3 regions of the Bacillus sp. TL12 genome follow, and region 3 is predicted to be linked to each of the others. Evidence: riboswitches for the same ligand, from Rfam matches in the RefSeq annotation. Region 3 holds a riboswitch; each other region holds the start of a gene.
The links. A riboswitch is a leader RNA that binds a small molecule or an ion and turns the genes downstream of it on or off. The one in region 3 is predicted to bind S-adenosylmethionine.
Positions count from the first base shown of each region.

Region 1: linked by a shared signal. The riboswitch ahead of LOK41_RS12605 (YezD family protein) and the one ahead of mtnW (2,3-diketo-5-methylthiopentyl-1-phosphate enolase) in region 3 are both predicted to bind S-adenosylmethionine.
Region 2: linked by a shared signal. The riboswitch ahead of LOK41_RS18285 (methionine ABC transporter ATP-binding protein) and the one ahead of mtnW (2,3-diketo-5-methylthiopentyl-1-phosphate enolase) in region 3 are both predicted to bind S-adenosylmethionine.

Region 1 is NZ_JAJJBY010000011.1:42,266-50,087, forward strand. Features, by position in the region: gene lysA (diaminopimelate decarboxylase) at 1-1,150, shown strand, start outside; SAM riboswitch class I at 1,266-1,373, shown strand; gene LOK41_RS12605 (YezD family protein) at 1,444-1,587, shown strand; gene LOK41_RS12610 (phosphoadenylyl-sulfate reductase) at 1,673-2,377, shown strand; gene sat (sulfate adenylyltransferase) at 2,423-3,559, shown strand; gene cysC (adenylyl-sulfate kinase) at 3,572-4,165, shown strand; gene LOK41_RS12625 (nitrite/sulfite reductase) at 4,177-5,799, shown strand; gene LOK41_RS12630 (DUF3906 family protein) at 5,811-6,023, shown strand; gene cobA (uroporphyrinogen-III C-methyltransferase) at 6,256-7,032, shown strand; gene LOK41_RS12640 (sirohydrochlorin chelatase) at 7,034-7,786, shown strand; gene LOK41_RS12645 (NAD(P)-binding protein) at 7,761-7,822, shown strand, end outside.
Region 2 is NZ_JAJJBY010000021.1:31,585-39,406, reverse strand. Features, by position in the region: gene sufS (cysteine desulfurase SufS) at 1-100, opposite strand, end outside; gene sufD (Fe-S cluster assembly protein SufD) at 100-1,392, opposite strand; gene sufC (Fe-S cluster assembly ATPase SufC) at 1,408-2,193, opposite strand; gene metQ (methionine ABC transporter substrate-binding lipoprotein MetQ) at 2,430-3,236, opposite strand; gene metQ (methionine ABC transporter substrate-binding lipoprotein MetQ) at 3,365-4,177, opposite strand; gene LOK41_RS18290 (methionine ABC transporter permease) at 4,200-4,865, opposite strand; gene LOK41_RS18285 (methionine ABC transporter ATP-binding protein) at 4,858-5,883, opposite strand; SAM riboswitch class I at 6,206-6,315, opposite strand; gene LOK41_RS18280 (hypothetical protein) at 6,441-6,785, opposite strand; gene LOK41_RS18275 (thioredoxin family protein) at 6,937-7,245, opposite strand; gene LOK41_RS18270 (toprim domain-containing protein) at 7,249-7,593, opposite strand; gene gcvH (glycine cleavage system protein GcvH) at 7,813-7,822, opposite strand, start outside.
Region 3 is NZ_JAJJBY010000026.1:9,534-17,573, reverse strand. Features, by position in the region: gene LOK41_RS20050 (serine hydrolase domain-containing protein) at 1-933, shown strand, start outside; gene LOK41_RS20045 (NAD(P)-dependent oxidoreductase) at 938-1,816, shown strand; gene LOK41_RS20040 (DUF3909 family protein) at 1,821-2,153, shown strand; gene LOK41_RS20035 (hypothetical protein) at 2,273-2,548, opposite strand; gene LOK41_RS20030 (1,2-dihydroxy-3-keto-5-methylthiopentene dioxygenase) at 2,995-3,525, opposite strand; gene LOK41_RS20025 (methylthioribulose 1-phosphate dehydratase) at 3,503-4,141, opposite strand; gene LOK41_RS20020 (2-hydroxy-3-keto-5-methylthiopentenyl-1-phosphate phosphatase) at 4,138-4,797, opposite strand; gene mtnW (2,3-diketo-5-methylthiopentyl-1-phosphate enolase) at 4,794-6,038, opposite strand; SAM riboswitch class I at 6,103-6,208, opposite strand; gene LOK41_RS20010 (pyridoxal phosphate-dependent aminotransferase) at 6,261-7,451, opposite strand; gene LOK41_RS20005 (carbon-nitrogen family hydrolase) at 7,466-8,040, shown strand, end outside.

The DNA of each region.
Region 1 (7,822 bases), on a different contig from region 3:
GTTCTCTTACCAAGTAGCATATGCAAGTAAGGCGTTCTTGTGCATGGAGATGTGCCGAGTAGCTCGTGAAGAAAATATGTCTTTAGATGTTGTTTCTGGTGGCGAATTATATACTGCTTTACAAGCTGGTTTTCCAGCATCACGCATTCATTTTCATGGTAATAATAAGACGGAAGAAGAAATCATAATGGCGCTGCGAGCAGGTATTGGCTGTTTTGTAGTAGATAATTTCTTGGAAATGGAAATATTACATGACTTAGCAGAGCGGTATGGAAAAATTGTAAATATATTAATTCGAGTTACACCTGGAGTAGAGGCGCATACACATGAATATATTACAACAGGGCAAGATGATTCGAAATTCGGTTTTGGAGTTTCTACTGGCCAGGCAATGCAGGCGATTCAAATAGCACTAAAGAAATCAAATTATAATGTGTTAGGTATTCATTCGCATATTGGATCGCAAATTTTTGAAACAGCAGGATTTGTTCGGGCGATTGAAGTATTACGGAACTTTTTAGAAGAAATAAGAGAAGAAACTGGCTATGTAGTAACTGTATTAAATGTTGGTGGAGGATTTGGAATCCGCTACACAGAGTCTGATACACCGCTTACGCTTGACACATATGTGCATGCTGTAACGAATGCAGTGAGGGAACAATTTACAAGAAAGAATTATCCACTCCCTGAAATTTGGATTGAACCAGGGCGTAGTATTGTCGGAGATGCAGGAACAACAATTTATACAGTAGGAGCTGTAAAAGATATTCCAGGTATTCGTAAATATGTGTCAGTTGATGGAGGAATGACGGATAACTTAAGACCAGCTTTATATGGAGCACGTTATGAGGCAATGCTTGCTAATAGAGGAAGAGAAAATGCCGAAGAGATTGTATCAATTGCTGGAAAGTGTTGTGAGAGTGGAGATATGCTAATTTGGGATATAGAACTGCCACAAGTTACTTCAGGAGATTTGTTAGCAATCTCTTGTACGGGAGCATATGGATATTCTATGGCGAATAATTACAATCGCATACGCAGACCGGCTGTAGTATTTGCAAAAGGCGGGGCATCACAAGTCGTTGTCGAACGCGAAACATATGAAAATATAATTAGGAACGATCGCATACGCATAAAAGAGCTTGTATAATCAATAAAAAGGAGTTGTTCGAACTGGGCAACTCCTTTAAAAAAATAAAAAATATAAAATATATCGGAAAACTAGGATTGAAAAAAATCAGAATTATGATAAAATACAAATACAAAGCTTATCAAGAGAAGCGGAGGGAACTGGCCCTACGAAGCTCAGCAACCTGCTTATAGGAGCAAGGTGCTAAGTCCAGCAAAATGGCATCCATTTTGAAAGATAAGGTAAAATATATTACCGAACAGTCTTTTCGAAATGGGAAAGATTTTTTTTATGAATAAAAAGGGGGGCTGTTCGTGGGAGTGCGTGGACATTTTGACGAAGTAGCTGAAAAGATTCAAACGATGCTTGCGGATATGAAATATGGTTCTATTACAATTGTTGTGCAAGATGGAAAAGTGATTCAGCTTGAAAAAAGTGAAAAAGTACGCTTAAAGTAAAAAGCGCTGACTAGAAAAACTAGAGGCGGTTTTAACCTATTGTATTAGGTTAAAACCGTCTTTTTGCGTTACAGGGGGGAAAAACATGCTGACGTATGGAACATGGAAAGAGGACTTCATTTCTTTTTCTGAAGAAGATGAAACAAAAGGAGCACTGCAAGTACTAGAGTGGGCTTATAAACAGTATGAAGGTGAAATTGTATACGCATGTAGCTTTGGTGTAGAGGGGATGGTTTTGTTACATCTTATAAACCAAGTAAATCCATCTGCGAAAGTTGTTTTTTTAGATACAAACGTTCATTTTCAAGAAACATACGATTTAATTAAACGAGTACGGGAAAGGTTTCCGGATCTCGAAATTATTGAAAAGCAACCTTCGCTTACGCTTGAAGAGCAAGCAAAAAAACATGGAGATAAGCTGTGGGAACATAATCCCAATCTTTGTTGTAAATTAAGAAAAATTTTACCGCTTGAAGAATCTTTAACGAATGGAAAAGCGTGGATATCAGGGCTGAGAAGGGAACAATCTGAAACGCGTAAACATACAAGGTTTATCAATCAAGATCATCGCTTTCAGTCTATTAAAATTTGTCCGCTCATTCATTGGACGTGGAAGGAAGTATGGCGTTACGTATATAAGCATGATTTACCTTACAATCCATTACACGACATTGGTTACCCAAGTATAGGGTGTGAAAAATGCACGTTGTCTGTGGGAGAAGGTGGAGATTCAAGGGACGGACGATGGGCTGGAAAGATGAAAACGGAATGTGGTCTTCATTATCAATAAGGTCATGGTTGATTTTAAATATATGTGAAAGAGGCGGACAGAAAAATGAGTAAAACAAACATATTAGTAAATCGTGTTGATGAAACATATGACACAAAAAATATTGCAAAAGAAATTGAATTAGACAAAATTGCTTTAAGTGATTTAGAGCTTCTTGCGATAGGTGGTTATAGTCCGCTTACAGGATTTTTAGGGAAAGAGGATTATCAATCTGTAGTAGAAAAAATGCGTTTAGTAAACGGTGATGTATGGAGTATACCTATTACACTACCGATAACAGAAGAGCAGGCAGAACAATTTCAAATTGGTGAAGAGGTTCGTCTTGTTAAAGAAGGAATCACGTATGGCGTTATTCAAATAGAAGATATTTTTACACCGGATAAAGAGAAGGAAGCATTGTATGTTTATAAAACGACGGATATTGCTCATCCAGGTGTGAAAAAATTATATGATAGACCGAATGTTTATGTTGGAGGAACAATTACGCTTGTAAAGCGTTTGGAAAATGATAAGTTTCCTTCTTATCATTTAGATCCAAGTGAAACGCGTGCAGAATTTAAAAAGCGAGGCTGGAAAACAGTAGTAGGCTTTCAAACGAGAAACCCTGTTCATCGTGCACATGAATATATCCAAAAGTCTGCGCTGGAAATTGTAGACGGCTTATTTTTAAATCCGCTCGTTGGTGAAACGAAATCAGATGATATTCCAGCTGATGTGCGCATGGAAAGTTATGAAGCGCTTTTGAAAAATTATTATCCAAGTGATCGTGTTTTTTTAAGTGTTTTTCCAGCTGCAATGCGTTATGCAGGACCACGCGAGGCAATATTTCACGCACTGGTTAGAAAAAACTTTGGTTGTACACACTTCATCGTAGGACGTGATCATGCTGGAGTAGGAAATTATTATGGAACGTACGAAGCCCAGGAGATTTTTATCAACTTTACAGTAGAAGAGTTAGGGATTACACCGCTCTTTTTTGAACATAGTTTTTATTGTACAAAATGTGAAGCGATGGCTTCTACGAAAACGTGCCCGCATAGTAAAGAGGACCACGTTATTTTATCTGGTACAAAAGTACGAGAAATGTTACGAAATGGGGAAATCCCGCCAAGTACATTTAGCCGTAAAGAAGTTGTAGAAATATTAATTCGTGGTTTACAAAAAGAAGCCGTTACAAAATAAGGAGAGAGTAGGATGGGAACAAATATAACTTGGCATACAGCATCTGTTTCAAAAGAAGAAAGACGAAAGAAAAGTGGCCACCACAGTTTTGTACTTTGGTTCACCGGATTATCAGCTTCTGGAAAATCAACAGTAGCAAATGCGGTTGCTAGGAAATTGTTCGAAAAAAATATTGGGAATTATGTACTAGATGGCGATAACATTCGTCATGGTTTGAATAAAGATTTAGGATTTTCCGAAAGTGATCGGACAGAAAATATTCGCCGAATTGGTGAAGTAGCGAAGTTATTTGTAGATCAAGGGACAATTGTACTAACAGCATTTATTTCTCCATTTCGAGTAGATCGTCAGCAAGTAAGAGATATTCTCGAAAAAGATGAATTTATTGAAGTATTTGTAAAATGTCCAATAGAAGAATGTGAGAAACGTGATCCCAAAGGACTGTATAAAAAAGCGAGACAAGGTGATATTAAGCAATTTACCGGTATTGATTCGCCATATGAAGAACCTGTAGAGGCAGAAGTGGTAGTAGAAACACATCTTTATTCAATCGAACAATGTGCAGAACAAATTATCGGTTACTTACAAGAGCGTAGCTTTATATAGGGGGAATAAAAATGAGTTATGAAAAAGTGTGGGCAAACAATGAAAAGTTAAATGCTACAGAGAAAAAGAAATTAGAAAAAGATGGCTTGGAAATTTTTAAAGCTATCCCGTATTATGCTGAAAATGGGTTTGATTCTATTCCGAAAGAAGAGTGGGATTCCTTTAAATGGGCAGGATTATATTTACAACGTCCAAAAGAAGCAGGGTATTTCATGATGCGTGTAAATATTCCTTCTGGTATTTTAACGAATGAACAAGTCGAAGTATTGGCTTCTATTGCAGAAGATTATGGTCGTGACGTTCTTGATATTACTACAAGACAGGCGATTCAATTTCATTGGCTTGAAATTGGTCAAATGCCAGATATTTTTAACCGTCTAGAAAAAGTGGGATTATCAACGGCGGGAGCTTGTGGTGATATTACAAGAAATATTATTGGGAATCCTCTTGCTGGTATTGATGGTGATGAATTATTTGATACAGCACCAATTGTAAAAGAGGTATATGAGTTCTTCCAACATAATGAAGAATTTTCGAATTTGCCTCGAAAGTTTAAAATGTCAATTAGTACAAATGTATATAATGCAGCAAATGCTGAAATTAACTGTGCTGCCTTTACTCCAGCTACAAAAGAAATTGATGGGAAAATAGTGGAAGGCTTTCATTTACGAGTAGGCGGGGGATTATCTGCTCGTCCGTATTTAGCGCAGGAGTTAGATTTATTCATTCTTCCTGAACAAGTGAAGTCGGTAGCAATTGCAATTGCTACGGTTTTCCGTGATTTCGGATATCGTGAAAAGCGACATTTAGCACGTTTGAAATTTTTAGTTGCTGATTGGGGTGCGGAAAAATTCAAAGAAAAATTATTAGAATATACAGATCCTTTGCACGATAAAGGAAACGATGCTTTAAAAGGATGGAATGCAGGTTATTTCTACGGTGTTCATAAGCAAAAACAAGGTGATTTATCATACGTTGGTTTTAACGTACCTGTTGGACGTTTACATTCTGAGGAGTTATTTGAACTTGCTAGAATTGCGAAGCAGTATGGAAATGGCGAGATTCGCACATGTAATTCGCAAAATTTTATTATTCCCAATGTTCCTAAAGAAAACGTCGAGGCACTTTTACAAGAACCATTGTTTGAATCGATTTCAGCAAAACCAAAATCATTTATTGGATATGCAGTTTCTTGTACGGGAATTGAGTATTGTAATCTCGCATTGGTAGAAACAAAAGCGCGCTTACGAAATATTGCAGACTATTTAGATACACAACTTGTACTTGATGTACCAGTTCGTATTCATATGACGGGATGTCCAAATTCATGTGGTCAAAGGCAGATTGCGGATATCGGATTACAAGGCGTGAAATTGAAGACGAAAGAAAAAGGAATTGTTGAAGCGTTTGAAATTTATGTAGGTGGTACGTTATTAGATGGTGGTGTTTATAACCAAAAATTAAAAGGGAAGATTGATGGGGAAGACCTTCCGGATGTTCTTGTATCGTTTTTAACATACTTTAAAGAACATAAACTGCCAGCTGAAACTTTTTATGAGTTTGCAGAACGCGTTGGAGTAGAAAATTTACAATCCGCGTTAAATACAATTTTAGAAGAAGTGATTGCATCTTAGGGGGGAGCAATATGGATTTGTATCGTTTTGAAGCAGTGTTGGCAAATGGTGTTGTTCCTGTAGTAGTTGTTGCACAAAGTGAGGAACAGGCATTTAGACTTGTTGAGGTAGAATTGGAGAAGTATTTTTTACCGTTGCCAGAAGTGAAGGAAATCTCTCTGCATGAAAAAAAGAAGATCCGCAAAGGTGCAGCATTTGTTATTCATGAGCAGGAGACATTGTAATACAAAATGACACCGATTTGAATAGTAACTTCCATTCGTAATAGGAATGGAAGTTTCACTTTACCCCGCACTAACGGGCAGTAATACCCTCACTTTAGGATTTTAGGAAATCGAAGAAGTTAGGTGGAGGATAACTGTCCGTAAGTGCCCGATTGGTTCAACTAACCATCAGTGGGGGATGAAACTCCCCACTGATGGAAGTTTCACTTTATAGTAGAAATGAGGAGAGATGATGGGAAAGGTATATATTGTTGGTGCAGGGCCGGGAGATCCGGATTTAATTTCTGTAAAAGGAGTAAAGTGTATCGAGCGGGCGGATGTTATTTTATACGATCGTCTTGTAAATAAAGAGTTACTTTCTTATGCGAAGCCAGATGCTGACTTAATATATTGCGGAAAACTCCCAAACTATCACACAATGAAACAAGAAACTATTCACGCCTTTCTTGTTAAATATGCAAAAAAAGGAAAAATTGTAACGCGATTAAAAGGTGGAGATCCGTTTGTATTTGGAAGAGGTGGTGAAGAAGCAGAAGCGTTAGCGAAGCATGGTATTCCGTTTGAAATTGTACCTGGTATTACAGCAGGGATAGCTGCTTCTGCATATGCGGGGATTCCCGTAACGCATCGAGATGCGAGTGCAAGTTTTGCGGTTGTGACAGGGCATCGAAAAGAAGGTGCTGAAGAAGAAGTAAAGTGGGAAAACTTAGCGAAAGGTGTTGACACGCTTGCTGTTTATATGGGAGTAAGTAATCTTCCTTATATATGTGAACAACTTCTGAAACATGGAAAAGGAGAAAATACGCCAGTTGCTATTGTAGAATGGGGAACTACATCATCTCAGCGAACCATTACAGGAACGTTAGGAACAATTGTAACGATTGCTGAAAAAGAGCAGGTCCAAAATCCGAGTATGATTGTAATCGGGGAAGTTGTTCGTTTCCGTGAAAAAATTCATTGGTTTGAACAACAGGCGGACATTACGTATCCTGTAAGCGGAGTGTTATAAAATGAAAGCTGTATTATATATATGCCACGGAAGTAGGCTGAAAGAGGCGAAAGAGGAAGCAGTAGGTTTTGTTTCTGCTTGTATGAACCGTGTATCAGCTCCTATTCAAGAACTATGTTTTTTAGAATTAGCACAGCCTGATATTCCAGAGGGATTTGCTAATTGCGTAAGAAGAGGAGCAACAGAAATTGTCGTTGTTCCTGTCTTTTTATTAGCGGCAGGGCATATGAAAGAAGATATCCCAAATGAACTCCAAAAAATGCAAAATAAATATCCTCACATTGCAATTACTTACGGAAATCCGTTTGGTGTTTCGGAATCACTCGTGTCCGCTACGTATGAGGGAAGCGGTATTAAAGAGTATGAAAGTGGGGTAACCCTGTTGCTTGTTGCAAGGGGGAGTAGTGATCTTGAGACGTTACAAGATATGAAACGTATTGCTTCTCTGTTTGAAAAAGAGAAGAAAGTAAAAAAGGTAGAAGTATGTTATTTAGCTGCGGCAGAGCCTAGGTTTGAGGAGAAATTAAAAGAAGTTGTAGAACGAAAAGAGGAGAATGTTGTCATTCTACCTTATTTGCTATTTACAGGCTTATTAATGAGACACATTGAGAAGGAAGTACGCGGATACCATTCTACAAATATATATGTAAGTCCTTATTTAGGAAAAAACTGTGTATTTCAAGAAATGTTAATCCAGAAAACGGAAGAAATATTAAGGGGAGATGAGTATGTACCCACTTACAGTACGAATTGAAAAGAAACGTGTTGTTGTCATTGGCGGTGGGAAAGT
Region 2 (7,822 bases), on a different contig from region 3:
GTTTTTGAGAAGTTGCTGCACTATCGAAATAAACAAGTTGTTTGCCGTTCACTTTTTGATCAAGAATTGGAAACTGTTTGCGTATTTCATGAATATTCATTAGCGAACTTTCCTTTCAATTACCTCAACAAGCTGTGCTTTTACTCCTTCAATTGGAAGCTCATTTACTACAGGTGCTAAGAATCCATGGATGACTAAACGTTCTGCTTCGCGTTTTGGAATACCACGGCTCATCAAGTAGTATAGTTGTACTGGATCTACGCGACCTACTGAAGCCGCGTGACCTGCCATTACATCATCTTCGTCAATTAAAAGAATTGGGTTCGCATCACCACGAGCTTTTTCGTCTAACATAAGAACGCGAGAAGATTGTTGTGCATTTGATTTAGATGCACCGTGTTCAATCTTACCAATTCCGTTAAAGATAGATGTTGCACTATCTTTTTGTACACCGTGTTTTAAGATGAAACCTTCAGAGTGTTTACCGAAGTGAACAACTTTCGTTGTAAAGTTTTGTGTTTGGTTACCACGGCCAATTGTTACTGTTTTCGTATCAGCAAATGATCCGTCGCCCATTAAGTTCGTAACGTTCTCTGAAATTGTGTTTCCATCATTCATAAGGCCTAGAGCCCAATCAATGCGGCCGTCGCGTCCTACAATGCCGCGGCGGTTAACGTAAGTTGTTACGTCTTTTGCTAATAGATCAACCGCACCGAATTTCACTTGTGCGCCTTGTTCCACGATTACTTCTGCTACGATATTTGCAATACCTTTAGCATTTTCATTTGCAACGTAGTTTTCTACATAAGTTGCAGTACTGTTCGCATCAGCTACGAATAATACGTGGTTATATACGTTAGCTTCTTCGCCGTCTACTAAGAATACAGCTTGAAGTGGAGTTTCAAGAACAACGTTTTTCGGAACATATACGAATGCACCGCCGTTGATTAATGCAGCATGAAGTGCTGTTAAACGATGCTCGTCTACCTTCACACCGTCTTTCATTAAGTACTTTTGTACTAATTCAGCATGCTCAGTTGCAGCTGTTACGATGTCTGTAAAGATAACACCTTTTTCTTTTGCTTCGTCTGCTAAAGAAACGAATGCAGTAGTACCAGTGCGTTGTACTAATACGCTGTTATTTTCATCGATTAAGTTTTTCACTGCTTCTGGAAGTTCAGTTAAAGAACTTACAGACTCTTGCTTAGCAGTTTGACCTTTTCCGATAAAGTCCCATTTATCGATTTTTGTTTTATCAGGCGTTGGCATTGGAAGTTCAGTTGCTTGTGCAAGAGCTTGTAAGCGGAACTCAGTCAACCAAGCAGCTTCGTTTACTTCGCTAGCGCGCTGACGGATTGTTTCTTGATCGAAAGGTAATGTACCGATTGTCATGTTTATGCTCCTCTCTTACGCTTCTTGCTCTGCTGTTTCGTCTTCAATACCTAATTCTTTTTTAATCCAGTCGTAACCTTCAGCTTCTAGACGTTGTGCAAGCTCAGGGCCACCAGATTTAACAATACGACCGTTCATCATAACGTGAACGAAGTCTGGAGTGATGTAGTTTAATAAACGTTGGTAATGCGTAATCATTAGGCAACCGAACTCTTCGCCGCGCATTTCGTTAATACCTTTAGATACAACTTTTAGTGCATCGATATCAAGACCAGAGTCGATCTCATCTAAGATTGCGATTTTTGGCTCGATCATCATTAATTGAAGAATTTCGTTACGTTTTTTCTCACCACCAGAGAAACCTTCATTTAAGTAACGTTGTGCCATTTCTGGATCCATTTCTAGGAATTCCATATTTTTATCTAATTTACGGATAAATTTCATAAGAGAAATTTCATCGCCTTCTTCGCGACGTGCATTAATTGCAGAACGTAAGAAGTCAGCGTTTGTTACTCCGCTAATTTCACTTGGATATTGCATTGCTAGGAATAGACCCGCTTGTGCGCGCTCATCTACTTCCATTTCTAATACATCTTCACCGTCGATGATGATGCTCCCTTCTGTTACTTCATATTTTGGGTGACCCATAATTGCAGAAGATAAAGTTGATTTACCCGTTCCGTTAGGTCCCATAATTGCGTGGATTTCTCCACCTTTTACTTCAAGGTTTACACCTTTTAAAATTTCTTTCCCATCGATTGATACATGTAAGTCTTTAACCGTTAATGTAGAACCAGCCATCTCAATACCTCCATTAATCCTCTATATACATTTTAAAAATTCCTAAAACATTCACATTCTCATTTTATTCTCATTCTAATTTTATATCAAATAAAATAATATCGCAAACGCTGAGAAAATGTAACAATTTTTTCACAAATGTATATAAGTATTTCCCTCACATCCTATTATGATACACCTTTCTTCTTATTTATATAAAGAAAAAAGGGCTGGAAATTTCCTAGCCCCTTTCATGCCTACTCATTTACCGGGAGTACCGCTCCCTTATATTCTTTATTAATAAAATCTTGAATTTCTTTTGAATGTAACACTTCTACTAATTCCTTAATTTCTTTTTTCTTTTCATCGCCTTTACGAACGGCAATAATATTTGCATACGGAGAATCTGATCCTTCAATTGCAATTGCATCTTTTGTAGGATTTAATTTTGCGTCAATTGCATAGTTTGAATTAATGAATAAAGCATCACCTTCATTATTTTCGTATAACTTTGGTGAAAGCCCTGGCTCAACATCTGTTTTAAACTTCAAGTTCTTGGGATTCTCCACAATATCTTTGACTGTCGCCTTAACGATATCTACACCATCTTTCAGTTTAATGACGCCACCTTTTTGCAATAATGCAAGCATACGGCCGCGTTCCGCTACGTTATTACTCATAATAACAGTCCCACCATCCGGAAGGTCTTTTAAACTTTTATATTTTTTAGAATAGATTCCCATTGGCTCTAAATGGATTTTCCCTGCATTTACAATTTTATATCCCTTTTCCTCGATCTCCTTATCTAAATAAGGAATGTGTTGAAAATAGTTGGCATCAATGTCTTTATCGGCTAACGCTTTATTAGGTAACACATAATCTTGGAATGTTTTAATTTTTAGTTTGATTCCTTTTTTCTCTAATATTGGCTGTGCTTTTTCTAAAATAACAGCATGCGGCACATTAGAAGCTCCAACAACCAGTGTACTTTCATCTTTCCCACCGCAAGCTGCTAACGCAAGTGCAAATATTGTTATAAAAACTGATAGTATGATTTTCTTCATATGACGGCACCTTCTTTTTTGTAATTTTCAGAATAAATATCGTATACGGATCTTTTTCTTATCATTCGATTTCTTACTTCCAAAAGGAAAAATAAGAGCTGGCATTTACCAGCCCTTATGAAAAACAATTATTCTTTCACAGGAACAACTGCCCCTTTATATTCTTTATTAATAAAGTCCTCAATCTCTTTAGAATGTAACACTTCTACAAGTGCTTTAATTTCTTTTTTGTCCTTATCACCTTTACGAACCGCAACTACGTTTGCATACGGAGAGTCATTTCCTTCGATCGCAATCGCATCTTTCTCTGGGTTTAATTTTGCGTCAATCGCATAGTTTGAGTTAATTAAAACCGCATCGCCTTCTTTATTGTTATACACTTGTGGCAATAAGCCAGGCTCAATATCTGTTTTAAACTTCAAATTTTTTGGATTTTCCGCAATATCTTTTGTAGTCGCTTTAACAGGGTCTACACCATCTTTAATTTTTAAAACGCCCTCTTTTTGTAAAATCGCTAAACCACGTCCATGGTCGGCAACAGAGTTACTCATAATAATTGTCGCTCCGTTTGGAAGTTCTTTTAAACTTTTATATTTTTGAGAATATACACCGATTGGTTCTAAATGAATTTTCCCTGCCACTTCAAACTTGTAGCCCTTATCTTTAATCTCTTTCTCTAAATACGGAATATGCTGGAAGTAGTTCGCATCTAACTCTTTATCTGCTAAAGATTTATTTGGCAATACATAATCTTGGAATGGTTTGATGTCCAATTGGATACCTTTTTTCTCAAGTAACGGTTTTGCTTTCTCTAAAATCTCAGCGTGTGGTACATTAGAAGCTCCGACAACAAGTTTTTTTTCATCTTTATCTTTCCCACCACAAGCAGCTAGCCCAAAAATTGACGTTGTAATAAGTGCTGTAAGTAATAATTTTTTCATTTGAAACACCCTCCCATTTTAATTATCGTTTATCAATTCGAATTGTTACACGATCACCAATCCACTGAATTAAAAATACAACGAGTAATACACAAATTGTTGCAACGATTGTTACATCGTTATTCCCACGCTGAAATCCTTCTAAATAAGCAAGTGTACCAAGACCACCAGCTCCGACAACACCAGCCATTGCTGTATAGCCTACAAGTGCAATTGTCGTTACTGTAATACCAGAAGTTAACGCTGGTAATGATTCAGGAATCAATACTTTCCAAATAATCGTACTCGTTTTTGCTCCCATTGCTTTTGAGGCTTCAATAACCCCTTTATCAATCTCGCGAAGTGCAATTTCAACCATCCTTGCATAAAACGGTGCCGCTCCAATGATTAAAGCCGGAAGTGCTGCACTTGCTCCAAGAATTGTTCCAAGGAGAATCTTCGTAAATGGAATTAATAAAATAATTAAAATGATAAATGGAATGGAACGAAAGATATTTACAAACGCTCCAATTACAGTATGAATCGCTTTGTTTTCCCACAAGTTATCTTTAGATGTCATAAAGAGTAATAATCCTAAAATAAGGCCAAAAACAAATGTAGCAAGCGCTGCGATTGCCGTCATATATAATGTTTCACCTGTCGCTTCTAGCATTTTACTCCAATCAACGTTCGCTAATAACTTATCCATGTGCAATCACCTCCAGCTCTACTTGTTCTTGATGGATTCCTGCTATCGCTTGCTGGATTGCTGCTTCTGAACCATTTAAGTGCACAATTAAATTCCCGTAAGATCCATTGTTTGTTTGAGCGATATTCCCTTGCAAAACACTTACTTCTAGATCCTCTCGCCTCATTAACCTTTGAAGCACCGGGCGTTCTACAGAATCTCCAATAAACTGTAAACGAATGACTTTTCCATCTGGATATTTTTCTAATAAGCTCTCAATCGTTTCATTTGTATCTTCAGAATCCGTAAGCTGTTGTACAAAACGTTTTGTAATCTCCTGCTGCGGGTCACGGAATACCTCTAGAACAGGACCACTTTCTACAATTTTTCCTTTTTCCATGACCGCAACGCGATTACAAATCTTGCGAATTACATGCATTTCATGTGTAATCAGCACAATTGTTAAGCCAAGTCGTTTATTAATATCTAATAGTAAATCTAAAATTTGATCTGTTGTTTCTGGATCAAGTGCTGATGTCGCTTCATCACATAAGAGCACTTTCGGATTGTTTGCTAATGCTCTTGCAATCCCAACGCGCTGCTTTTGTCCACCGCTCAATTGAGATGGATATGCATCGCCCCTTCCTTCCAATCCAACCAGATGAATCAACTCATCCACACGCTTTTTTCGCTGCTCTTTATCGACACCTGCAATTTCAAGTGGAAAAGCGATATTTTCACGTACAGTTCGTGACCAAAGTAAGTTAAAGTGCTGAAAAATCATTCCGATTTCTTGTCTTGCTTTTCGAAGTTCATTTCCAGTAATTGCTGAAATAACACGATTCGCTATCGTAATCTGTCCAGAAGTTGGTTTCTCTAATTGATTAAATAATCTAATTAAAGAACTTTTACCAGCGCCACTATATCCGATAACACCAAAGATCTCGCCTTTTTCTATTTTTAAATTGGCATCATCTACAGCAGTGACATCACCGCTTTTTGATTTATATATTTTCTTTACGTTTTCCAATAAAATCATGATGTTCACCCCTTTTTGAATTAAAAAGCGCAAGCGGCTTGCTCAGAACAAGAGGACGCCCGAACCCCTGACGTAGAGGCGCTCTTTGCCTCATAGGAAGGGGTGAAACGACCGACTGTTCTAGCCGTTGGAGCTGGATTGCATAAAAAGCGCAAGCGGCTCGTTTAGATTTACTCCACAATTTTTTATTTTTCATGCAAGAAATCTATCGCTATCGCTCCTCTTATTATTCGAATGTCCTCCTCATTCAAACAACAAAAAAACCTTTCTGCTTTTAGAATGAGCAGAAAGGTTTATATGCGTATATCAACATGATCCCTTCCTCTCATCTCTCAAAGCATTTGCTTTGCAGGAATTGGCACCATTTCAATATAAAAATTGACGGTTGCCGGGCTTCATAGGGCTCAGTCCCTCCACCTCTCTTGATAAGAGAAATCAGATTTAATTTTCGTCTGATTTAAAATTTATGAAATTGTCTATATTTTATGAACTAAATTGTATCAACATACATCCACTATGTCAACAAAAAAATTCTTAAAAAACGAAACTTCAGACTATTAAGCACCTACTGGCATTGGCTTACATATATGAAATACAGATTCTAATAATAACATCGTACGATACGTTCCGTTATATTGCACACGTCCGCTGTGTAATAGTGTTTGCAACCGAACCTTTCCAGTAACTAATCGTCTTAAATCTTCTTCCTGAAAACAAATAAGTTGCTCCGTTCCCTGTGTCTCTTTCAAAAGCTGTATATACTCTCTTGAAATTTGAAGTGAGCAATACTCATCTCCAAAACGAAAATTAATCGTTTTTTCTCCTTGCCGAAGAAGCGGTTCTAGATGATATTGGCTATTAGCATACGTTACAAATGATTGAAGCAACGAATATAATCCCATTCTAGTCACATCCTTCATCTCACTTTCTACTAATACCATTCCATCTTCCCAAACAGCAATCCTGTTACTTTCTCTCGACAAATAACGTATCCCTTCTATCGTTCAGGCATATTTCCCAAGAAATATGTCGAGGCGGCAAAAACTTTGCCGCCTACTGTAATTCTGTATATAAATATTCCACCGAATGAAATGCATATATTTTCTTCACAAGTGTTCCAAGCTCAAATATGAGTAAACAAGGTACACTTTCTATCTCATACTCTCGCGCTAAATGTGGCGCATAGTTTAAATCCAGCATTCCTATTTCCAACTCAGATATAGTCGCTTCTACCACTGTTAACATCTTCTTTGCTAATTGACATGTTCCACACATTGGTGTATATACATATAACACTGTTTTTTCTTGGTCTGCTATTAGAGCTGTAGCTTCAGCACTTGTCCAGTCAATCACTTCTATCATTCCTTACCGTAAATATTCTGTATAAACGTCAATGTCAGCTCCCCATAATACGTTCGCTAAATGATTAGAAGGAGCAGTCGCCACTTCACGGTACGAACGATCGATGTAAATATGCTCGGCCTGCGGGAATTCTTTTCGAAATTGTTTTCTAAGTTTTTCACCTGCAGCATCAGCATCCACTAGCACATATACTTCTTTATCAAAAAACTGATCAATGAGCTCATCCATTTTCGACAAACCAATTGTACCATTTGTACAAACAATTTCCACTGGTTCACGAATAATAGATTCAATCTTTCTTCTATCTGATTTTCCTTCGACAATAATGACTTTCTCTACATAGACCATATGTCATCACCCGATCACCATATACTATAAAACAACCTTACTTTAGTATATAGTATATTCGATATTTTCATGTTGTTTCCTGTTTATTTTTGCAAAGAAAAGCGGGGCGGCTCGCTCAGAATGTGAGGGGGATGGAGCTTCTGGCGTAGAGGCGCTCTTTCGTTCCACAATACAAAACAAAAAGGACAGCACACAGGCTATCCTTTTTGTTGACTAGAATTAGTCTTGG
Region 3 (8,040 bases):
CAATATTTAATAGACAAAGACTTTAATGGAACAGTTCTTGTCGAGGATAAAGGTCATGTATTACTCAATAAAGGTTATGGATATGCGGATGTGCAAAATAAAATTAAAAATACATCGCAAACAAAGTATCGCATCGGTTCAATTACTAAGACTGTTGTGGCAACATCCATTTTACAGTTGCAAGAGCAGGGGAAAGTAAATATTCAGGACAATGTAAATAAATATATCCCTTCATTCCCCGCAGAAAAAAATATTACATTATACCACCTTCTCACACACACTTCTGGCTTACCAGGGAAGGGAAAGGGAAAAGTGAATGCTACATCCCGTTTGGCGTTAGTTACTTGGATTGGAAACCAGCAAGTAGCTTTTCCACCTGGTACTGGTTGGGAATACACTGACTATAATTATATGGTGCTTGCTTATATTATAGAAAATATATCTAAGAAGCCTTTAGAAGAATACGTAAAGGAAAATATATTTGCGCGAGCGGGCATGCATGAGTCAGGTATGGGGAATATGGCGCTAGGAGAGAGATATTTCACGAAAGGGTACAAAAAGGAAAATAATATACTTGTACCAGCTCCAAAATTAGCAATGAACTGGCTATATGGCTGCGGTGAGATGTATACTACAGTTGGGGATATGAAGAAATTAGATGAAGCAATTATAAATGGAAAACTTCTTTCACTGCAAAGTATACAAGCAATGTTTATGCCTTCAGCAGAAAAAAAGTATGCATTTAGTTTTTATATTTATCCTGATTATTTTCATAATCATGGTGTAGTAGCTGGTTGGAATACATTTAATAATTTTAATAAAGATAAGGGAACGTTTGTTATCTTATTTTCAAATGTACAAAATAGTATAAATGATGATTTCAATAAGGAATTTCGAAAAATGGTAAGTGACTTATTAGAACAAAGGGGATGAGTGGATGAAACAAGTAATTTCGTCAATTGGTTTTATAGGTACAGGTGTTATGGGGAAAAGTATGGTACATCATTTATTACAAAGTGGTTATACAGTATATGTATATAACCGTACGAAAGAAAAAGCAACTTCTTTATTAAAAGAAGGAGCGCATTGGTGTAATTCGCCAAAAGAATTAGTAAAGAATGTAGATGTTGTTATGACGATGGTAGGATATCCGCATGATGTAGAAGAAATTTATTTTGGAACAGAGGGAATTCTGGAACATGCAAATGAAGGGACAATTACAATTGATTTTACAACATCGACACCAACGTTAGCAAAACGTATATATGAAAATGGAAAAACAAAAAATGTACATACTTTAGATGCGCCAGTATCGGGAGGAGATATTGGTGCAAAAGAAGGTAGACTGGCTATTATGATTGGTGGAGATCAAGAAGTATATGAAGCTTGTTTGCCGTTATTTGAGAAGTTAGGAGAAAATATTCAATTACAAGGGTCAGCAGGAAGTGGACAGCATACAAAAATGTGTAATCAAATTGCGATCGCTTCTAATATGATAGGAGTTTGTGAAGCGGTAGCGTATGCAAAGAAAGCGGGATTAGATCCAGATAAAGTATTAAAAAGTATTTCAACTGGAGCAGCTGGTAGTTGGTCATTAAGTAATTTAGCTCCGCGTATGCTAAAGGAGGACTTTGCGCCAGGGTTTTATGTAAAACACTTCATGAAGGACATGAAGATTGCATTAGATGAGGCTGAAAAGTTAGAATTACCTGTACCAGGTTTAACCCTCGCGAAAGACTTATATGAACAATTAATAGAAGCGGGAGAGGAAGATAGTGGAACACAAGTATTATATAAAAAATACATAAGGGGGTAATATGATGAATTTAGAAACATTTGATGGAATGATTGATGCTGTGCAGCGTACAACTTGTATGCCGATTAATGATAAACAACAAGCAGCATTTAAACAAAAATATGATTTTGAGCCAACATTTGAATATGGACGTGATGAGAATGGCCATTATGTTATTCGAACATCAAAGAAAATGCTAGAAGAAATGGAATTTTATTTAGCTTTAAAGTATGACCGTGAAGGTATCGCTCTTTATATGCATGCTGAAATTGATGGAGTATGTTATGTATCTGTTAGTTATGGAGAAGATGCTCTCCATTTACAAGAACTATTTCAGTTTTTGGAAGCTAATAAATAAAAAAGTCCTCAAATGAGGACTTTTTTATTATGTTTAAAATGTTTTTTGGAATTGGAAGCTAAATTTGACAAGGGTAGGCTGTATTAAAGTAGATATATTGTGAGGATATAATAATGAGATTATAAGCTTGAAGCACGACGAGAGCGTTCAATTGGAAATGGAATGATTTGGGCCATATGGTTTCGATTGAATTGCTTTGTGCGAGCATGACGTAATATATATAATGAAAAGAGAATAGCGACAGGAATAGCACCGTACAAGCCAAAAAGTAAAGCGCTTACAGAAGATGCGACAAAACCTAACATACCAATTTCTAATTCCTCCATAATTGCACCGAGAATAGCAGGAATAGCTCCACAAGTAACCCCAAGTATAAGTGCTATAATTAAATTCATGTTCTTCCCCCTCTTTTACAGTTTTTTCGATACATTTTCTATTATTTGTATTATAACACAATTTAAACAGAATTTTCAGAAAAAAGTTCAAAAAATGTTCAAAAATTATTGATAAATATACTTGATAAAATGGAAAAAGAAAAAATAAGGGGATCATTTATTCTAGGTGATGAATCTGCGAGGCGGGAGAAAATAAAAAAGCAGGCTTATTTCATATTTTTGAAATAAGCCTGTTCCATAGGAGGATGTATATATGTAGAGTGAATAAAAGGAAGGAAAAGGGGGTCCAATTCCTTTTATTCAACTAACTACCTTAGTAAAGTGAAGCTTTAATCAGTGGGGGGCTTTATCCCCCACTGATTATGAGCCCTCACCAATCAGGCTTTTATGGGCAGTTGATCTCCCGCCTATCTTCCTTGTTTCTCTCTCAAGCTTGAGTGGAGAACTTACTGCCCGCGAATAGCGGGGTAAATAGGAACCCAGCCTTCCGTTGTAACAAAGATACGAATGGCTACAACTTGGCGATCATCTTGTAATGTGAAATAATGTCTTGCATTTTCAGGTACAGAGATTAAATCACCAGGTTCAAGTTCAACATCGAAGAAGCGACCATCTTTGTCTTGGATGGCAAAGATGCCATGCCCACTGACAATAAAACGAACTTCATCGTCTGTATGATGATGTTCTTGTTTAAAGTTAATTAATAACTCATCGAGGTTAGGTGTTGCATTTGAAAGGGAAATAACATCATGTGCTTTATAACCTCGACGCTCTGAAACATCAGCAATTTCTTTAGAGAATATTGTTAAAACTTCTTTTTTGTCTTCATCAGTTAAGGAGTAGTTTTCTTTTAAATGAGCAGGAAGTTTTGAAATATCCCATTTCTCATATAAAACGCCTTCTCCTTGTAAAAATTGCTTCACTTCTACTTCATTTTCAATGCGGGTATTTATTTCATGAATACGAATTTGCGCCATGTGAAACGCCTCCCTGAATTGATAATAGTTTTATATGAAATTGGAATAAAAACTCATATGCTTCTAATCGTTTCTTTGTGTCAAAGCTATCTTTTCCCCAAACGGTAATACCGTGGTTTCGGATTAATATAGCTCCTGAATCTTCATGGATGTGCTTCTTGAATTTCTCTCCAAGTGAAGGGATGTGGGCATCATTTTCAATAATTGGAATGTGAATGGTTGCACCTTCTTCCCAAATATCAAGAGCTTTAATAATTTCTTGGTTACGAAGAATAACTTCTTCCTTATATAAATTTGTGATGACATTATTATCAGTTGTATGGACATGCAGGACGCAACCAGCATTTGTATGATTGTAAATATGCGTATGCAATATGGTTTCGGCAGAAGGACGTAAATCGGTATCTAAGACAGGTTTTCCTTGATAATCAACTAATAGGAAATCATCAGGTGTTGTTTTTGTTTTATCCTTCCCGCTTGCTGAGATAAGAAAAGTAAGTGGTTCGTGATTTACTTTTATAGAAATATTTCCACTTGTTGCTGGAAACCAGTTGCGACTGGTTAATTCTTTTTTTAGTTCACTTAGGTTATGCCATTGATGAAAAAGTTGTTTCATAGCTTTACCTCCAACAAGTGCCGTAATTCAGTTTGAATATCATAAAACGTTTCAAATGGTGTGTAAGGAATATGGTGTTCTTCACATTTTGTAATAAGAAAATCCCGGGCGAATACTTTATCAGCTTGTTTAGCTGCTTGTAAATCTGTGATGGAGTCACCTATTACAATATGAAAAGCATCTTTACAACTAAGCTGTCGAATTAATGTTGATTTACAAAGGCCGCAGTTATAATTACAATGTTCATCGCAAGGGTGTGGCCATTTTACTTTGATGTATTCTTCAGAAAAATCAGTTGTATTGCAATAAATTCGGTTTTCCGGAACGAGCCCTTCTAAGAGGGGATGAACGAAGAAATCCATTCCTCCAGAAATAATATAAAAAGAAATGTTATGTTCATTTATAAACTGCAAAAACTCTTCAAAACCAGTGCGTATATTAGCCGTTTCTTTTAGAAACTTGATGATATTATCATGCAAAGTTGTTGGTAATAATTTAAAAAGTTGTGAGACTCCTTCTTGAATAGAAAGATCTTGTGATAATATCCTTCGTTTTATCTCCTCAGATTCTGGTGGAGCGAATTTCTCCATAATGGCAATGATATTATCATTGTTCGTAATCGTACCATCGAAGTCACAAAAAATCTGAAGGTTCATAGTTTCACCTCGCCAGATGGGTTTCCCCATAATTGCAGTGCAACATGTAAATCAGTGTTACCGACTTCATGTAATGGTGTTCCTTGCAAAGTAGCATCAATTGCTGCTCGGAACGCTTTTCCTCCGCCTTGTGCACCGCTTGGATGACCGTGAATACCACCACCTGCATTAATGACAACCTCCTTACCAAAATCACGAAGGATAAATGGAACAAAACCAGGATGGATGCCAGCCGATGGAACAGGGAAGCTTTGTTTTAAAGATTGATCTTGTTCAGTTAATGCATTTGTAATAAGAAGAGTTTCGTTTTTATCTAATGCAACACTGCCGTATGGTGATGGAAATAAAGAAAAATCTGCACCAGCATAACGAAGTAGCTTTCCAAGTAGCAATGGATAAGAAAGGCCATATAATTCCGATGAAGCGTATGCACCGCTTACAGCAGGATGAGCCATAATTGGAATGGATATATCATTATCTTCCACAAGAGATTGTAATACATCTAATCCATACGAGAATACATTGAACAGAAGAATATCTGCACCAGCATGTGCAGCGCGTTTTGCGTTTTCCTTAAGGTCATATGTGCGTCCCGTTAAATTCACTGCATATAAAGTCTTATGACCATATGTTTCGTATACAGATTGTAATACTTCTTTTCCAGTATGAATTCGTTTCGTAAGTGGCGTTAATGAGTTTTCAAATAAAATCTCATCATCTTTTACAATATCTACACCGCCAATTGCTTGATCGCGTAGCTGGGTTTTTAAATATCCGATATTGCGTCCAATCATTCCTTTGAAAATACTCATTAGAAGTGGACGGTCATGAATATGTAAGAGATTTCGAATTCCTTCAATACCGAATCTAGGACCAGGGAAATGCTTTTTTAAGTCATCTGAAAATGTTAAATCAATCAATTTAATTTCGCCATCTAATGATAATTTTCCAAATGTTGTTGTTAAAATGGCCGGTAAATCAGGGCTGAAATTTAATGATGGATAATGAATTTTAATGAGTCCACGCGTTACTTTTTTTCCAAGGTACACATTTACATGTTCTTGTTCTTCTAATTTTTCAACATGAATGACGTGGCCTTTATGTTGTTTTAATTGTTCTTGTAATAAGTGTGGTAAATGAGTCCATGAACCAATTGTCAAACCGAGAGCGATTTGCTCCGCTTTTTGGTTTAAATTATGAGAATCATCATGAATTAAATAAGTTGCTGTTATTCCGCTCATTTTCATAACCTCCTAGTTAAATAAAAAAACCTCTCAGCTAAGGAGAGGTTTTTTTACAACCAGCTCCTTATCTGTCAGCGTAATGCTGCGAGAATTAGCACCGTGCCTACAATTGTAGATCGGTTGCCGGGTTTCGTCGGGCTCGTCCCTCCACCTGCTCTTGATAAGAAGTATTTAGAAATGTTTAAATTTTTTCGATATCTGAATTTTGACAGAGTTTTTTTATGGTGTCAATGGTTTTTTGAAAATTTTTAATTTATCAATTCGCTGAACTGCTTCTTGTAACCGTTCTTCTGTATGTAATAATCCGACCCGAACGTAACCTTCACCGTGTTCGCCGAATCCGACTCCAGGTGCGACAGCTACATGAGCTTGTTCTAATAATATATCAGCAAACTCCTCAGATGAAAGACCTGCTGGAACAGGAAGCCAAGCAAAAAAAGAGCCTTTTGGTGCGAGTACATTCCAACCGATTGAATGACATACTGAAATAAGTGCATTTCTTCTAGATTCATATCGATCAACTAGCTCTGTTACACAAGATTGTGAGCTTAATAATGCAACGCTAGCAGCCTCTTGTACAGCGCCAAATATACTAACATACATATGATCTTGCAATAAATTAATCGTTTCAATGACGCTTTCGTTACCAATTGCAAAGGCGATTCGCCAACCAGCCATATTAAATGTTTTTGATAGTGTATAAATTTCAATGCCAACATCTTTTGCACCGTCTACTTGTAAGAAGCTAGTTGGTTTGTTGCCGTCAAAACCAATTGCTCCATAAGCGAAGTCGTGAACTACTAAAATATCATTTTCATTTGCAAATGATATTGTTTCTTCAAAAAATTCTTTTGATGCAATAGCACCAGTTGGATTATTAGGATAATTTAAAAACATCATTTTAGCTTGTTTGGCAATAGAATCATTGATTTTAGTGTAATCCGGTAAAAAGTCATTTTCTGCTAATAATGGCATCGTCTCAAACTTTGCTTTCGCTAAAGCGACGCCTGATAAATAGTCAGGATATCCTGGATCAGGTACAAGTATTGTGTCACCAGGGTTTGTAAAACAAAGCGGCAATTCAACCAGCCCAGCTTTACCACCAAATAAAATAGCGACTTCTGTTTTAGGGTTTATTTTGACTCCGTATTCACGTTCATAGAATGTCGCAACGGCTTTTTTTAAGCTTTCATGTCCGCGAAATGGGGGGTATTTGTGATGAACTGCTTTTTCTGCTGCACGTTGTAAAGCTGTTACGATATGCGGCGGTGTTGGTTGATCTGGATTACCTTGACCTAGATTGATAACATCGTGCCCTGCTTCGACGACTTTGTTAACTTTTGCAACAAGTGAAGCGAAAAATTGCGTTGGTAATGATGTTACAATCTCGGAAGGTTGAAAATATTTCATACTTTCCACCTCTTTTGAAAGTTGTTACAATTCTAGTGACAAATGATATAACCTTTCTAAGTTTTTGTAAAGAAAAAATAATTGAAGATGGGGTGGATAAAGTGAAAGTCGCATGTATTCAAATGGATATTGCTTTTGGTAATGTAAAAATAAATATTGAAAATGCAAAGAAAAAAATAGAAGAGGCGATGCAAGGAAAACCGGACGTTATCGTATTACCAGAACTTTGGACGACTGGTTATGATTTGGAGAGATTGCCGGAAATTGCAGATGGGGATGGGATTCAAACAAAGCAACTTCTTTCAGATTGGGCACAGCAATATGGTGTGAATATTGTCGGTGGTTCTATTGCGAAGCAAACAAAGCATGGTGTTACGAATACGATGTATACAGTGAATCGTGAAGGAAAACTACAAAGTGAGTATAGTAAGGTTCATTTGTTCCAGTTGATGAATGAACATAACTATTTAATAGCAGGTGATGAAACAGGAGAATTTACATTGGATGGTGTACAGTGCGGTGGTGTCATTTGTTATGATATTCGTTTTCCAGAATGGATGCGTGTTCATACTGTAAAAGGGGTAAATGT